3 regions of the Micromonospora sp. NPDC005206 genome follow, and region 1 is predicted to be linked to each of the others. Evidence: riboswitches for the same ligand, from Rfam matches in the RefSeq annotation. Region 1 holds a riboswitch; each other region holds the start of a gene.

The links. A riboswitch is a leader RNA that binds a small molecule or an ion and turns the genes downstream of it on or off. The one in region 1 is predicted to bind cobalamin.
Region 2: linked by a shared signal. The riboswitch ahead of ABZU69_RS28005 (ABC transporter substrate-binding protein) and the one ahead of ABZU69_RS20210 (acyl-CoA thioesterase) in region 1 are both predicted to bind cobalamin.
Region 3: linked by a shared signal. The riboswitch ahead of cobO (cob(I)yrinic acid a,c-diamide adenosyltransferase) and the one ahead of ABZU69_RS20210 (acyl-CoA thioesterase) in region 1 are both predicted to bind cobalamin.

The regions. Positions count from the first base shown of each region.
Region 1 covers NZ_JBEXHU010000012.1:235,726-241,241, forward strand. The annotation lists gene ABZU69_RS20190 (sensor histidine kinase) at 1-917, shown strand, start outside; gene ABZU69_RS20195 (response regulator transcription factor) at 914-1,576, shown strand; gene ABZU69_RS20200 (DUF2306 domain-containing protein) at 1,675-2,334, shown strand; gene ABZU69_RS20205 (LysE family translocator) at 2,397-3,023, opposite strand; gene ABZU69_RS20210 (acyl-CoA thioesterase) at 3,027-3,539, opposite strand; cobalamin riboswitch at 3,670-3,884, opposite strand; partial or broken gene ABZU69_RS20215 (RNA polymerase subunit sigma) at 4,264-4,380, shown strand; gene ABZU69_RS20220 (YfbM family protein) at 4,432-4,956, shown strand; gene ABZU69_RS20225 (hypothetical protein) at 5,137-5,516, opposite strand, start outside.
Region 2 covers NZ_JBEXHU010000020.1:77,961-83,476, forward strand. The annotation lists gene ABZU69_RS27995 (C39 family peptidase) at 1-999, opposite strand, end outside; gene ABZU69_RS28000 (M14 family zinc carboxypeptidase) at 1,211-3,088, shown strand; cobalamin riboswitch at 3,230-3,375, shown strand; gene ABZU69_RS28005 (ABC transporter substrate-binding protein) at 3,464-4,399, shown strand; gene ABZU69_RS28010 (iron ABC transporter permease) at 4,491-5,516, shown strand, end outside.
Region 3 covers NZ_JBEXHU010000001.1:110,142-115,657, reverse strand. The annotation lists gene ABZU69_RS00550 (aldo/keto reductase) at 1-479, shown strand, start outside; gene ABZU69_RS00545 (hypothetical protein) at 524-1,189, opposite strand; gene ABZU69_RS00540 (hypothetical protein) at 1,216-1,710, opposite strand; gene ABZU69_RS00535 (hypothetical protein) at 1,839-2,558, opposite strand; gene ABZU69_RS00530 (RNA polymerase sigma factor) at 2,551-3,126, opposite strand; gene ABZU69_RS00525 (hypothetical protein) at 3,253-3,588, shown strand; cobalamin riboswitch at 3,889-4,018, shown strand; gene cobO (cob(I)yrinic acid a,c-diamide adenosyltransferase) at 4,167-4,778, shown strand; gene crcB (fluoride efflux transporter CrcB) at 4,873-5,235, opposite strand; gene ABZU69_RS00510 (CrcB family protein) at 5,232-5,516, opposite strand, start outside.

The sequences.
Region 1 (5,516 bases):
TCGCGTTCGGCTTCACGACGGTCGGCCCATTCGTGCTGCCCGGCGATGCCTGCCAGATGTTCACGGCGAGCTTCCTGGTCCTGCTGGTCTCCGCAATGTTCCGCTGGGGCTCCGGCCGGGATGCCGTGATCGGTTCGTTCTTCGTGGTCGCCAAGGTGGTCGCCGCTGGCCTGGCCGGCTCTATCAATGGCGGCGAACTGGTCGCCGGCTTCGCGGTGATGTTCGCCGCCGCCACGCTGGGCACCGCGATCCGCTTCCGCGCCGCCGCCCTGCTGCGCGAGCTCGATCAGGTGAAGCTGTTGGAGCGCGAGCGGCTCGCCCGTGACCTGCACGACACGGTGGCCCACCACGTGTCGGCGATGGCGATCCGCGCCCAGGCCGGCATCGCCGCCTCGGCGAGCCAGCCCGGCGCCGCCGTCGAGGCGCTCCGCGTCATCGAGGCCGAGGCGTCCCGTGCGCTTGCCGAGATGCGCGCGATGGTCCGCGTCCTGCGCCGCAACCAGCCCGCCGACCTGGGACCCAGCCCGCAGGTCGCCGACATCGAGCGGCTCGCCGGCCGCTTCCGCACCGGGCCGGCCGTCGACGTGGACTTCCGCGGCGATCTCGGCGACCTTCCGCCCACGGTCGGCTCCGCGCTCTACCGCCTGGCTCAGGAGTCGGTCACCAATGCCCGTCGCCACGCCCGCCACGCTACCCGCATCGAGGTCAGCGTCGCGGCCGACGACACCTCCGTACGCCTGCGGGTCAGCGACGACGGCGACGCCGGCGCCGCCCGCCCGACCGGCTCGCCCGGTTTCGGCCTGGTGGGCATGATGGAGCGCGCCGACCTGCTCGGCGGCACCTGCGAGGCCGGCCCCAATCGCGACCGTGGGTGGACCGTCACGGCCGTGCTCCCGCGCGAGGGGGCCGGCGCGTGACGGTACGCGTGCTCGTCGCGGACGACCAGGAGATCGTCCGTACCGGCCTCACCATCATCCTGAACACTCAGCCCGGCATCGAGGTCGTCGGTGGGGCTGGCGACGGCCGTCAGGCGGTCGAGCTCGCCCAGCGACTCCGCCCCGACGTGTGTCTCTTCGACATTCGCATGCCCGGCATGGACGGCATCGAGGCCACCCGGGCGCTCGCCGGGCCATCGGTCCCGGAGCCGCTCGCCGTGGTCGTCATCACGACCTTCGACCTCGACGAGTACGTGTACGCGGCACTGCGTGCCGGCGCCCGCGGCTTCCTGCTCAAGGAGGCTGGCCCCGACCTGCTCAGCCAGGCCGTGCACGCGGCCGCCAACGGGGATGCGCTGATCGCGCCGAGCGTCACCACGCGGCTGCTGAAGGCGTTCGCCGACGCGGGTCCAGCCGCGCCGCCGAAGCAGCCCATCGAGGCGCTCACCGACCGGGAGGAGCAGGTACTGGTCGCCGTCGCGCGGGGACGCACCAACAAGGAGATCGCCGACGAGCTCTACATCACGTTGAGCACGGTCAAGTCGCACATCACCAGCCTGATGACCAAGCTCGGTGTGCGTAACCGGGTCGAGGTGGCGATGTGGGCGTACGAGACCAACCGCCGTCGGACGCGTTGGTGACCGGCACAAGTACGACGACCGCGTACGACCATGGGCCGGCCCGATTGCGGCCCATGTGCCGATGAGCCGGGGCGGGTGCCGCGTCCACCATCGATGGCATGACGATGCGCGAGTGGCGGCTACCGGCCGCGTTGATCCTGCTGGGCCTGATACCGATGATCGCTGGTGCGGGACGGCTCACCGAGCTGGGCACCGGACCGGAGGTCACCCCGGCGAACGCTCGCTTCGTCGCCGACCCGCTGCCGGTGGTGCTGCACATCGTCGGCGCGGTGGTCTACACGACTCTCGGAGCCTTCCAGTTCGTACCCGGCCTGCGCCGTCGCCGCTGGCACCGCCTCGCCGGCCGGGTGCTTGTCCCCTGCGGACTGACGGTCGCGCTCTCCGGCGTCTGGATGGCGTTCGCGTACGACCTTCCGGCCCATGACAACGACGTGCTCGCCGGCATGCGGCTCGTCTTCGGCTCGGCCATGGCCGGCTCGATCCTGCTCGGCCTCGCCGCCGCGCTACGCCGGCACTTCGCCCAGCACCGCCGCTGGATGGTGCGCGGCTACGCGATCGGCCTCGGCGCCGGCACCCAGGCGTTCACGCACGCGCCGTACCTTGTCGCGACCGGCGAACAGCCCGATGGGAACGTTCGCGCCGGCCTGGTGCTCGCCGGTTGGTTGATCAACCTTGCCGTGGCCGAGTGGTACCTGCGTCGTCCGGCCCGCGCAACGTCGTCTCGACCGGCTCGTCAGCCGCGTGCTGCTGCCCGATGACATCGTCCGACGGCGACCCCGGGGACGACGAGCCGAATCCGCCGGCCACTTGGCTGCCGCCGCTACGAGCCGACCGCCAGTCGTAGTCCGAGCGCGACGAACGCGACCGCGCAGACTCGGTTGATCCGCCGCGGCCAGCGGCCGTCGGCGAGGCGGCCGGCGAGTCGCCCGGCGCCCGCGCCCAAGGCGATGTCGACCGTGAGCTGCACCGTGACGAACAGCGCGCCAAGGAGCACCAGCTGGGCGGTGGTGTTGCCCGCCGCCGGATCGACGAACTGGGGCAGGAACGCCACGCTGAACAAAATCATCTTGGGGTTGAGCAGGTTGGTGACCAGTCCACGCAGGAAGGCGCGCCCGGCACGACCACCGGGCTGCGACGCATCGGAAGCCGAAGTGCCGGCGCCACGCAGGGCCTGCACCGCGAGGATGATCAGGTATGCCGCGCCAAGCCAGCGGATTGCCGTGAACAGCACCGGCGAGGCTGAGATCACCGCGGCGAGACCGCAGACGACCGCCGCCACATGCACCGCCTCCCCCGCGGCGACGCCGAGCGCGGCCACCACCCCGGCGCGAGTGCCGTAGCGGGTGGCGTTGGCCAGCACGAACATCATGTCCGGGCCGGGAGTCACCATGAGGACGACGATCGCGGCCAGGTAGCCGGCCAATGCCGGCACGGAGAGGCCGAGCACGTCTCAGCCCTCCCCGGCGCCGTCAAGCAGCGCCCGCCTCAGAGTCAACCGGTGCTCCCGGCGGATCTCCGCCTCTCGGTACCGGCGCCGGTCTCCGTCGGTTTCCGGCAGCAGCGGCGGCACCGTACGCGGCTGGCCGTTGTCATCGATGGCGACCATCACCAGGTGCGCGGTGGCCACGTCGGTGGGCGGCACCGCCCGGTCCCACCGGTCAGCGGTCACCTTGACCGCAACCTCCATCGAGCTGCGCCCGGCCCACGTGATGCGAGCGTCCACATGGACCACGTCGCCAACCCGGACCGCCCGGAGAAACGCGGTCTCGTCGATGGCGGCGGTGACGGCCGGTCCGTCGGAATGGCGGGCGGCGACCACCCCGGCGACGGAGTCGATGAGGTTGAGGATCCGGCCACCGTGCACCGTACCCATGAGGTTGGTGTGGTGCTGATCCATGATCTGCGACAGGGTCAGGTGTGACGCCGACGGCGCTCGGCCGGCGATCGTGGCGGTGTCGTGCACAGCGGTAGTCCGTCCCTCGGGAAACCACACCGTCGGAACGCGGACACACGCTGACGAGCACGCACCCACGCACAGCGCGCGCGGCACGTCACCCGCCCAGCCCACCCGCGAGGCCGACGGCAGCGCACACGGTTGTGTACGCGGCACGGGCAGGTCTTCGGACTCGCGGGCATGGCCGGCTGCGCCGGTCTCCTACTGGCCGTCGCTTCCCAGGCCTCTGGCCCAGTGCTGATGACGGCGGTCGTTCCCACTCACCGCTGCGGGGCAGTCCCGGACTCACACCGGGTTCCCTCTTACGACGCCCAGCCAGTCACGACCGGGCGAACCAGCGCCGTCAGGAGCATAGCGGGTCCGCGACGCAGCCCAACCAACGCGACCGCGAGGCAGAGCGGGCGTCGTCATCCACATGATGAAGATATTCAAATTCGTGGTCTTCTTTGACCGCACGCAACTGCCCCTCGTCCTGGGCGTCGACCACCACGTACCTGGCGCGTACGCCGCGGCCGCGCCGCCACCGGCGCAGACCCGGGCAGCGACCAGGCCATTCGAGGTGTCGCTGACCGGCACCGGGTTGATCCAGCGACACCATTCGCGCGTACCGGTGACCGGGGGCCGCGAAAGGCGTCCCGTACGCTCACCCGAACACCTACTACAACCCGTCGTATTGTTTGGCCGCGGATGTCGTAGCCCTTGACGCCGGCGGCACCGGACACGGAGGTACCAGGTGACGGATGGTGACGAAATTACCGCGTGGGCCCTCGCGGCGGGTCGGGGCGACCATGACGCGGCAGCTCGGTTCATCCGCGCCACGCAGCAGCAGGTCCGGCGTTTCCTCGCCGCGCCCGCTGTTGCGGGAACTGTCGCAGCCGGATTCTAGGCTGGCGTCGTGAGCATGAACGGCAACTGGATGCGCGTTTCCCCGGACGAACTGGAATGTGCCAGGACCAACCTCGGCTGGGCCTACGAGATCGCGATGACGGAACGGGACGACAACTCCGGACGCTGGACCGCCACCGACAAGGCATGGAACGGGCTCGACTTCCTACTCGACCGGCTTGGCTTCGGGATTCCGCTGGTCCTGGGAGCCGAGAGGTTCGTGGAGTTGCCAGACGTCGAACCCGACAGCGACGAGATGTTCGACTTCCTCGAAAACCTCGAGGACGACTGGGGCTACGGGCCGCCCTCCTATCTGACACCGGTCCAGGTAGCGGGTGCTGCCTCGCAACTGGCCGCACTCACCGAAGACGATCTCATCCGCGGCGTCGACCCGCAGGAGTTGAAGCGCGCCGAGATTTACCCTGGAACCTGGGAAAAACCCGGCGAGCTGGCGTGGGTGGCGCACTATCTGCCAGGCGCCCGAAGCTTCTTCGCCGCAGCCGCCAAAGACGGCGATGCGGTGATCTGCTGGCTCGACTGAACGCACGCTCATCGGCATAGGGTGCGTCAGGGCCAGTCACGTGACGGCGATAGCCGACCCCTTCGGGTCCGCCGAAGAGGTCACCGCAGCGGATGCGCTGGTCATGGCGCGGTGGTCTTCGGCGGCCCCGTCGGCGCGGCAACCCCGACAACCATGCCCTGATGTCCGCACCGGCTGGGATCACATCAAGGTTGTCGAGTTGTTGAGGCGGTACTCCATCCACGCCACCGAGACTTCCACGCCGCCCGGTAGCGCGTATCGGCCCAGTTCCACGCGCCAGGCATCCTCCAGGTTGGTGGATATCCGGGGGCCGATGACGTCGGGTCTGGTGTCCGCGAATTGACGGAGGACACGGCGGGGAAGAGTGATCTTCCCTCGCCCGCGCAGGGTCGACTCGCCGACATCCCGGCACACCAGGTAGTCGAGATTCGGCTGGGCCCCGATCTCCTTCGCTCCCCCGCGGGCGGGAGCTAGGCCCGTCACCGCGAGTGCGTCCATGAAGGCGATCAGGGGTGCGGCGAGACCGTCGTCGGTGCCCGCGGCCCGCCAGGAGAACCAGA
Region 2 (5,516 bases), on a different contig from region 1:
CACCCGCCCCTCCAGGCCGGGGAAGCTGGCCGCGTACGCGGTGTTGAACGGCCAGTTGCCCGCGCCGTCGTACGTGTAGTCGTAGGTCATCCGGGCGGCGTGGTTGACCGTCGGGTCGGGGTAGGTCGGGTCCACCCAGGAGGTGTCGGCCGCGGACGGCCGGCGTCCCCAGTACTCGACCACCATCTCGGTCGAGGTGGGGGAGCACCACGCCTCACCACCGCCGTCGTACTCGGGGTAGTGCCCGGAGTGCACGTTCTGCGAGTAGCGCGGCACCGGCAGCTCGCGGCCCCAGGCGATGTGCCCGGCGCTCGGCGTGACGGTGAAGCGGTCCGGCACGGTCGAGCTCATCGTGCCGAGCATCCGGACCACCGGCGCGGCGGTCTGCCCGGGCGCCCGGTAGAGGGTCAGTCGCAGCTGGTACGACCGCAGCAGCACCCCGACGGCGGCGTCGTCGATGCTGAAGGTGTCGGTCCAGATCGTCGACCAGGGGTCGCCCTGCCGGTTGACGCTGGTCCTCCTGATGTCACTGTCGCCGGACGCCCAGCGGCCCATGACGTACCACGGGGTCTGGTCACCGCTGGTGTAGCTGCCCTGCATCTCCACCTGGATCCAGGTGCCGGCGGGGGTCTCGGCGTTCCAGGACGCGATCAGCTCGGTGGCGTCGAAGCCGACCCGGGTCACCGGGGAGGTCCAGGTGCCGTACTCCCAGCTGCGGGTGACGCCGGTGTGCGGGTCGGCGTACTCGGTGGTGCCGGCCGGGCGGGCCAGCGTGACGCCCGATCGGGCGCCGGGCACCACGCGGGTGCCGGCCCGGCTGCCCCGGTGCCAGTCGGCGGGCCCGGACCAGTCCTGGAAGGTGATCTGCTCGTCGTGGGCGGTTGCGGGCGGTCGGCCGCCGGTGAGTGGTGCGGCGGCTGCCGCGGGTGCGACGGTGGTGAGCAGGGCGAGCGCGGTGACGCCGGCGAGGGCGGCCGTGCGTAAACGGGATCTGGCCATGGGGGCTCCGCGGTGTCGAGAGGGACATCGTTGCTGGTCAGTGTCGCCGCCGGAAGGAAGTTTCGCCAGATGTCGACGGATGGAAAATCATTGCCGCCGCGATGATCCGCCTGGGATGCAAGAGGCAGCGACGGATATTGATATGACCATGTGACAGGTGGTGAAGTGTCCTCCACCGAGCGGGTTCTCCCGCCCTTCGAGGAGGTAGTCCATGGCCCTCCGCACGCCCATCCCTCTCCGCCGCGTCCTGGTGCTCGCCGTCGTCACCGGGCTGGGAATCGTCACCGTCGCCACCGGGCCGGTCTTCGCGCGGCCGGCGCCGGACCGGACCGCCGAGCCGGCCGCCGCCGGCTACCGGGTGCTCGGCCCCCGGACCGTCGCCGACCGCAATGCGGTGGCCCGCACCGGGGCCGCCATCGACTACTCCGAACACGGCGTGCTGCACGTCTCGGCCACCGCGGGTGAGGCCGCCGAGATCGGCAAGCTCGGCTTCCGACTCGAACCGCTCGCCCCGCCGCCGAACGCCGAGCGCGGCGCCGGAGAGATGGGCACACTGGCCTTCCCGCCCGCCGACTCCAACTACCACGACTACGCGGAACTGACCGCCGTCGTGAACCAGGTCGTCGCCGACCATCCGGCGATCGCCCGCAAGATCAGCATTGGTTCGTCGTACGAGGGCCGCGACCTGATGGCCGTGAAGATCTCCGACAACGTGGGCACCGACGAGAGCGAGCCGGAACTCCTCTTCAACGCCCAGCAGCACGCCCGCGAGCACCTGACCGTCGAGATGGCGATCTACCTGCTCAACCTCTTCACCGACAGCTACGGCTCCGACTCCCGGATCACCAACATCGTCAACGGCCGGGAGATCTGGATCGTGCCGACGGTCAACCCGGACGGTAGCGAGTACGACATCGCCACCGGGTCGTACCGGTCCTGGCGCAAGAACCGGCAGCCCAACAGCGGCTCCTCCAACGTCGGCACCGACCTGAACCGCAACTGGTCCTACAACTGGGGTTGCTGCGGCGGCTCGTCCGGCTCCACCTCGTCCGAGACCTACCGTGGACCGTCGGCGTTCTCCGCGCCCGAGACGCAGGCACTGCGCAACTTCGTCAACAGCCGGGTCGTCGGCGGAACGCAGCAGATCAAGGCCAACATCGACTTCCACACCTACTCGCAGCTGGTGCTCTGGCCGTACGGCTACACGACCGCGAACACCGGGCCGGGGATGAGCGCCGACCAGTACAACACCTTCGCCACCATCGGCCAGCAGATGGCGGCCACCAACAACTACACCCCGGAGCAGTCCAGCGACCTCTACATCACCGACGGGGACAGCATCGACTGGATGTGGGCCACCCACGGCATCTGGGCGTACACCTTCGAGATGTATCCAGGATCGTCCGGCGGCGGTGGTTTCTACCCGCCCGACGAGGTGATCCCCGCACAGACCTCCCGCAACCGGGAGGCGGTGCTGATGCTCAGCGAGTACGCCGACTGCCCGTACCGGGCGATCGGCAAGCAGGCGCAGTACTGCGGCGGTGGTGGCGGCACCACGGTCTGGTCGGACACCTTCGAGACCGCGACCGGCTGGACCATCAACCCGTCCGGCACCGACACCGCGACCCTCGGGGCCTGGGAACGGGGTGCCGCCCAGGCGACCACCTCCTCCGGGGCCAAGCAGCTCACCCCGTACGCCGGCGCCAACGACCTGGTCACCGGTCGGCTCGCCGGTTCGGCGGCGGGTGACCACGACGTCGACGGCGGGGTGACCAGCGCCCGGTCCCCGGCGGTGACGCTGCCGTCGACCGGCACGCTGACCCTCTCGCTGGCCTGGTACCTGGCGCACGGCTCGAACGCCTCGTCGGCGGACTACCTGCGGGTGAGCGTGGTGCACAACGGTGGCACCACGGCGCTGCTCACCCAGGCCGGCGCGGCGAGCAACCGCAACGGCAGCTGGGCGGTGGCGAACCTCAACCTCACCCCGTACGCCGGCCAGTCGGTGCGCATCCTCATCGAGGTGGCGGACGCCTCCGGCGCCAGCCTCGTGGAGGCGGCTGTGGACAACGTCACCATCAGCGCCTCCTGATCGGATGGGGCCCCGTTCCGCCCCTGCGGGGCCCCACCACCCGTTTCTGACCCCCGCGATGCGCGACATATCGCCGTCGGTCGGTCATCTCGCCCCACCTTCCCGGGGCCAAGGTGATCGACACGCGGCGATTGGCCCTTGATCGATCCGGCACGTCCAGGCGGTGCGCTACCGTCTTAGCGACCACTCCGCAGCGAAGCCGGTGCGAAACCGGCGCTGTCCCGCAACTGTGATGCCCCGTCCTGACGGCGGGGACGAGCCAGGTCGCCTGCGGATCGGTCGCGACACGCGCTCTCGAGGAAGGGCGCCTCGTGGGCGGGCGTACGAAAGTCCCTGTCGGCGAAGCACCACACTCCTCGACCGACAGGAGGTCCCATGTTCAGACGTACCCCCCGGCTCTTCGCCGCGACCCTCGCGGTCGCCGCACTCGCCCTGGGCGCGTGCGCGGAGAAGACCGCCGACGAGCCGACCGCGAGCGGCAGCTCCGCGGCCGCCAGCTACCCGGTGACGGTCGGCTCGCTCACGCTCGACAAGCGCCCCGAGAAGATCCTCTCGCTCTCGCCCACCGCCACCGAGATGCTCTTCGCCATCGGCGCCGGCCCGCAGGTGAGCGCGGTCGACGACCAGTCCAACTATCCGGCCGACGCGCCCAAGAGCGACCTGTCCGGCTTCCAGCCCAACGCCGAGGCGATCGCCGGTAAGGGCCCCGACCTGGTGGTGCTCGCGAACGACACCAACAAGATCGTCGACCAGCTCGGCAAGCTGAAGATCCCGGTCTACCTCACCCCCGCGGCGGTCACCCTGGACGACTCGTACCGGCAGATCGCCGAGCTGGGCACGCTGACCGGCCACGCCGACCAGGCGACCGACGTCGCCGGCCGGATGAAGGACGACATCGCCAAGCTGGTCAAGGACCTGCCGCAGCGCGCCGAGAAGCTCACCTACTACCACGAGCTGGGCCCGGAGCTGTACAGCGTGACCAGCAAGACCTTCATGGGCTCGCTCTACAGCCAGGTCGGTCTGGCCAACATCGCGGATCCGGCCGACGCGGACGGCAAGAGCGGCGGTTACCCGCAGCTGTCCCAGGAGTTCATCGTCAAGGCCAACCCGGACTTCGTCTTCCTGGCCGACTCCAAGTGCTGCCAGCAGAACGCCGACTCGGTCCGGGCGCGCAGCGGCTGGGCCGGGCTGAGCGCGGTGAAGAACAACCAGGTGGTCGCGCTGGATGACGACATCGCCTCGCGCTGGGGCCCGCGGGTCGTGGACCTGCTCCGGGTCATCATCGACGCGGTCGCCAAGGTGCCCGCGTGACCGTCGTCCGTCGGTGAGCGCGAGGAGTGAACCGGGGTTGCGAGCCTCGCGGTCACGAACGGAAGAAGGCTCGGTGACCGGGGAGCCGCTGGTGGCCACCCCGGCGCCACCCACCCGGCCGGCCGCGACGCCACCCGCGTCGCGGCCCGCCGGGCTGCGCAAGCGCTGGCTGGCCGCCGGCGTGGTCGCGGTGCTCCTCGCGCTGGTCGCCGGGGTGTCGCTCGGCCCGATCAGCCTGCCGCCGGGCAGCGTCGCCGCCGAGCTGCTCAACCTGATACCCGGGGTGCACCTGGAGAGCGGGCTGACCGAGCGGGAGATCGCCATCGTCACCGAGCTGCGGCTTCCCCGGGTGGTGCTGGGCCTGCTCGTCGGCGGCCTGCTCGCCCTGGCCGGCGGCTGCTACCAGGGGGTGTTCCGCAACCCGCTGGCCGACCCGTACCTGCTCGGCGTGGCAGCCGGCTCGGGGCTCGCGGTCACCGCGGTGATCGCCCTCGGCGGCGTCGGCCGGCAGGGCGCGATCACCGGCCTGCCGCTGACCATCCCGCTGGCCGCGTTCGCCGGCTCGCTGCTCGCCGTGACGATGACCTACCTTCTCGGCGGCGCCGGTGGGCGGAGCCGGTCACCGGCGATGCTGATCCTGGCCGGGGTGGCGGTCTCCGCGTTCCTCTCCGCCGGGCAGACGTACCTGCTGCAACGGCACTCCGACAGCATCCAGCCGGTCTACTCCTGGCTGCTCGGCCGGCTGGCCACCGCCGGCTGGCACGATGTGCTGCTGGTGTTGCCGTACGCCGTGCTGACCACCGTGGTGGTGCTGCTGCACCGCCGCGAGCTGGACGTCCTCGCGGTCGGCGACGACGAGGCGAGGAGCCTCGGTCTGCACCCGCAGCGTTCCCGCTACCTGCTGATCGCGGCCGCCTCGCTGGGCACCGCCGCGGCGGTCTCCGCGACCGGCCTGATCGGCTTCGTCGGCATCATCGTGCCGCACACCGTCCGGTTGCTCGCCGGGGCGAGCTACCGCGTGATCCTGCCGCTGTCGTTGCTGTTCGGCGCCGCGTTCCTGGCGCTGACGGACGTGGTGGCCCGCACCGCCGCCGCTCCGGCCGAGATTCCGATCGGG
Region 3 (5,516 bases), on a different contig from region 1:
GGCTCGGCCGGGGACCGGGCCCGGTGCCGCTGGCCGAGCGTTTCGGCGCCCTGGCCGAGCTGCGCGCCGCCGGGCTGATCCGGCACCTCGGGCTCTCCAACGTCCGGCCCGGGCAGTTGGAGGAGGTGGCGGACATCGCGCCGGTGGTCTGCGTGCAGAACAACTACGGGGTGGACGCCTACCGGGAACAGGACGAGTTCGTCAGGTCCTGCGGCGAGCGGGGGATCGCCTACGTGCCGTTCTTCGCGTTGGCCGGCACCGGCCGGGAGGCGGGCGCGAGCGCCGAGCAGGGCGAGGCCGTGCACGCCGTCGCCCGGGCCCACGGCGTCACCCCGCACCAGGTACGCCTGGCCTGGACCCTGCACCAGGGGCCGCACGTGCTGGCCATTCCCGGCACCGGCGACCCGGCGCACCTCACGGCGAACGTGGCGGCCGCCGCCCTCCACCTGACCCCCGAAGACCTGACCCTGCTCGGCTGACCCCGCCGTCTTCCATGATCACCGGGGGGTGGGGGAGGGGTGGGTCAGTCGCGGAGCCAGACTCGGAGGGGGCCCTGTTGGGTGAAGCCCGCTGTCAGGGCGGGGGTCAGGTCAGGGCCGGATTCGTAGCCGACCAGTGGTACCCGGGGCACGGTGGCGAGGACGCCGTGCCAGATCTCGCGGGGGTCCACCGTGTGGGAGAACAGGTTGGAGACCCCGTACGCGCTGTCGCCGCTGACCACCGCGCCGCCCAGAACCGTGCCCCGGTCGTCGTACCGGGCCAGTATCCGTACCCCGGGGTCGGCCAGCAGTGCCGGCCGGAACAGCGACCCGCCGCCGTGCGCCGCCGCCCAGACGGCGAGTTCCGTCGGCGTGGTGACCGGGGTCAGCGGAGCGCCGGTGGGCGGATCCAGCGGTGGTCGGTGGATCCACTGTGCGTCGAAGAGCACCCGGAAGCCGTACCGGGACAGATCGAGGTCGGCGAAGCTGTCCTTCACCGAGGCGCCGGGCCTGGCGTCGATCCGGGCCAGCAGGGCATCGACGTCGACGCCGGGGCGCAGCGTGACCGCGTCCGGGTACCAGGTTGGGGAGCGGCGGGGGACCGACCAGGCGTCCGCGTCGGTCCGGCCGGCCAGCCCGTGGCTGCCGCAGACCACGTCGCACCATTCGGCGTTGTTACGGGCCGCCGCCTCCCGCACGTCCTTGGGCACGTCCCGCAGCCTAGGGGGCGACGTGTCTAGGGCAGCCGGTCGGTGTAGACCAGATCCATCGTGTCGGTGTGCCCGGACCAGCGGAGTTCGAGTTTCCAGCAACCCGCGTGCGGCATGTCGATGATCGACGGACCCGGACCGCCGGCGACCTCGCGGGTCACCCTGGTGTCGGTGCCGTACAGCGTCGCGGTGATCGCCAGGGCCTTCGGCGACGTCGTCTCGGACGATGTCGAGGCAGGGCGGGAGACCCAGAGGATCTTGTTGTTCGACCCGTCCTGTCTGACCTGAGCGAGCGGGTGAGCGAACAGCACCGCCACGATGTCGCCCTTCGCGCCGAAGACGTGCGGGACCCGGGCGTCCCCGCTGAACCCGGCGTCCGCCCAGTCGGGCAGGGACCCCGTCTCGATCCGCGGGCCGCAACCCGTCGCTGCGGTCGCGGAGGTCGTGCTGGTCGGCGCGTCGACCGGCGTGGCCGACCGGCCGGCCGTCGTGCACGCCGTCAGCAGGAGCACCGACCCCATCAGCAACCTGCCCCATGCACCCATCTCGCCCCTTCCGAATACCTGTCGATGAGTCAGAACGTCCTCGCACCATCAAGACACCGGACGCGCCCGCCAAGTTCCCCGTCCGAGCTTTCCTGGGAGTACGCCTAGTCCAGCGATTCGGCGATCTCGATCGCCTCGGCCCTCGTGAGGTCGCCCTCCAGCCGGTAGCTCGCGTCGGCCCCCTGCCAGATCAGGGTCGAGGCGGCGAGCCGGGCGGTCTCCATCCGGACCTGTCCGGTGCGATCCACGTAGGCCAGGACGTGCGGGCCGCCGACCCAGACGGCGAAGTCGCCGTCGACCTGGACCCACTCCGCTCCCGGCCGGCTGGTTTGCTTGTGGAACGCCAGGTCGAGCCGACCATCGAAGGCGTCGATGCGCAGCGCGCCCCCGTGGTAGAGCAGCGTGGCCACCCGGTAGGCGCCCGTGTCGTCGGGATCGGCGACCAGCACCCGCTCGGGCGGACCGAGCTTCGCCGGTAGGCGGATCGGGAAGCGCACCGCCCGTTGCGCCTCATCCAGGGCCGCGGTTCGCTGCGCGGGCAACGGCGACGGGGTGCCGGTGGGCAGCACCGGGTCGGGCGACGTGACAACGGTGACTCCGGCGAAGCGCAGCAGCCCCGCGACGGCGTCGGCGAGGGCCGCCCGTCCCGGTGGCAGCACCGCCACGAGCAGGGCGACGAGCGCCGCCGCCGCGTAGGCGCGCCACCGACGCCGCCGGGACGGGGGCTCGGTGAGCCGAGCGCGTACGCGCGTGGTCACGTCGGGCGCGTCGGGTGTCTCCAGCCAGGTGGAGAGGCCACGCAGCTCCCTCTCGAGGTCATCCACTCCGGACCTCCTCGCGGTCGAGCAAGCCGCGGAGCTTCGCCAATGCCCGGGACGTCCGCGACTTCACCGTGCCCCGCGGCCAGCCCAACGTCGCCACCGTCTCCTCCTCGCTGAGATCGAGGAAGAACCGGCAGACGATCACCTCACGGTCGCGTACCGGCAGTTGGCGCAGAGCGTCCACCAGCACGGCGCGGCGCTCCCCGGCGAGGACCGCGCCGACCGCGTCGTCCTCGGCGATCTCCGAAGCCGGGTTCGCCGCCGCGGCCCGCAGGACGAGGCCGTCGCGGCGGGTGCGTGACCGGTGCAGGTTGCGGGTCTCGTTGGCGACGATCGCCAGCAGCCACGAGCGGAACGACGACTCCGCCCGGTAGCGGGAGAGCTTTCGGTACCCCTTCACGAAGGCCTCCTGGATGACGTCCTCGGAGTCCGAGCCCGCGCCGAGTAGCACCGCCGTCCGGTACGCGGACGCGGTGTGCCGGGCGACCAGGAGGTCGTACGCCTCCAGGTCACCTGCCCGAGCGCGGGTGACGAGCACGTCGTCGTCCAGGGGTACCTCCGGTTGGGTCACCTTCATGACACCGCTCACGCGCTGCGGGTTCCAGCCGCGGCTCGGTCAGCCCACTCTCACCCGGCGTGCAGCGTATTGCCAGGAAACGGTGGTGCACTGGATGGGCGTCGAGGAGAGGAGTCGGTCATGGGCTGGTTCAGTCGGCGGGCCCGGGGCGCCGAGGCGACCCCCACGAAGCTGGACCGGGAGGCGACCCGGGACGACCTCGCCGCGCTCGAGGCGTTCATCGCCAGCCGGCGGGGGGTGGAGTTCTACCTGGAGCCGGAGACCACCGCCACCGACACCACGGTGGTGGCGATCGCCCACGACGGCGAGTGGATCCGTCGCCGTACCGGCACCCCGCGTGCGGCGGGCGCCATCGCCCGCAAGCACGCGGTGCCGCTGTACGAGGCGGCCCGCACCGGCTACCCGGAACGGATGCGCACCTGGAGCCGTGCCCACCCGGAACGCCACGCCCGGTGAGCGTGGCCGCGTCCGTCGAGGTGGCCGTGAGCCGCCGTCCCACCGGGCGATCGGGGCAGGCCAGAGGACGTGTGCGCACCCTTTGCTCTGCTTACCCGGGCGCAACGAAAAGGCGTCGTCACTGTTGCGCTGGCTGAAGCAGAGCAAAGGACGCGTCGCATTGACCCGGGGCGTTCCGATGCGGCGTCCGAGCACGCCTCAACCGCCAGATATCGATGAGAGTCATTCGCCTGGCCAGGCCGGGGTCGGCGTTGACCGGCGACGGACGGGTGTGGCAGCATTCGCGGCCTGACGGCAGTGAAGGAAGTCGGTGTGATTCCGACGCGGTCCCGCCACTGTCACCGGGGAGCGATCCCCCCTCGTGAGTCACGGCCGCGTGTCTGCGGTTGGAAGGCCGGGGGAGAGCGTCGATTCGGAAGCCAGGATACTTCGGCCGTCGGGATGTACCCCAGGGCGTGGACACCCGAGGAGGACCCGATGACGCACGGCGTCTCTTTCATTGACGGACACCGTCATGATCCGCTCGGCGGGCGCTCCGCCGCACCCACCGCCGCACCCGGCCCCGGTCGTACCGCCTGATGCCGCAGGGAAAGCCGAGCACGGTGCCCGCCGACGGTTTGACCACCCGGCAGCGACGTCACCGGCCGCTGCTGATGGTCCACACCGGACAGATGAAGGGAAAGTCCACCGCCGCCTTCGGGCTGGCGCTGCGGGCGTGGGCAGCCGGCCTGCCGGTCGGGGTGTTCCAGTTCGTCAAGAGCGCCAAGTGGCGGGTGGGGGAGGAGAACGCCTTCCGGGCCCTCGGCGAGGTGCACGAGCGCACCGGTCACGGCGCGCCGGTGGCGTGGCACAAGATGGGCGAGGGCTGGTCCTGGATCCAGCGTGGCGGCGACGCCGATCACGCCGCGGACGCCCTGGAGGGTTGGCGGCAGATCCAACGCGACCTGGCCGCCGAGCGCTACGGGCTGTATGTGCTGGACGAGTTCACCTACCCGATGACGTGGGGCTGGGTGGACGTCGACGAGGTGGTGGCCACCCTGGCCGACCGTCCCGGCTTCCAACACGTGGTCATCACCGGCCGGGACGCCGACCCGCGCCTGGTGGCCGCCGCCGACCTGGTGGCCGAGCTGACCAAGGTCAAGCACCCGATGGACGCCGGCCAGAAGGGCCAGAAGGGCATCGAGTGGTGAGCGCCGCCGCCGAGTCGTGGCCGCTGCCCCGCCCGATGGGCGACGACCGCGCCGGCCCGGACGGCCGCAGCGGTCTCCGCTGGCCGGGAACGGGTCAGCCGGTCAGGGCCCGGGCGAGGACGTAGCCGACGGTCGCGGCGGCGAGCCCGGCGGTCACACTGCCCAGCACGTTGGCCAGCGCGAGGAGCCGGTTGCCGGTCCTGGTCAGCCGCAGCGTCTCGTAGCTGAAGGTGGAGTAGGTGGTCAGCGCGCCGCAGAAGCCGGTGCCGAGCAGCGCGCTGACCGCCGGGCCGGCCGGCAGCCCGACGAGTACGCCGAGCAGCAGCGATCCGAACACGTTGACGGTCAACGTCCCCCACGGGAACGCCGAGTGGTGCCGGGCCTGCACGGCCCGGTCGGTGAGGTAGCGCAGCGGCGCGCCGACGGCCGCCCCGAGCACGATGAGCAGCACGGTCACCGGACGGCCCGCCCGTCGTCGCGGTCCCGGTCGAGCAGTCGAGCGGCGGCGGCGTCACCCAGCCACACCGCGACCAGGGCGCCGAGCACCGTCGCGGCCAGGTACGCCAGCGCGCTGACCGGGGCGCCCGCGACCACCGCCTGCTGCACGTCCACGGCGTAGGTGGAGAAGGTGGTGAACCCGCCGAGCACCCCGACCCCGAGGAACGGGCGGACCAGCGGTCGACCGCCGCCGACGTGCCCGAGCACCGCCATCAGGACGCCGATCAGCAGGCAGCCGGT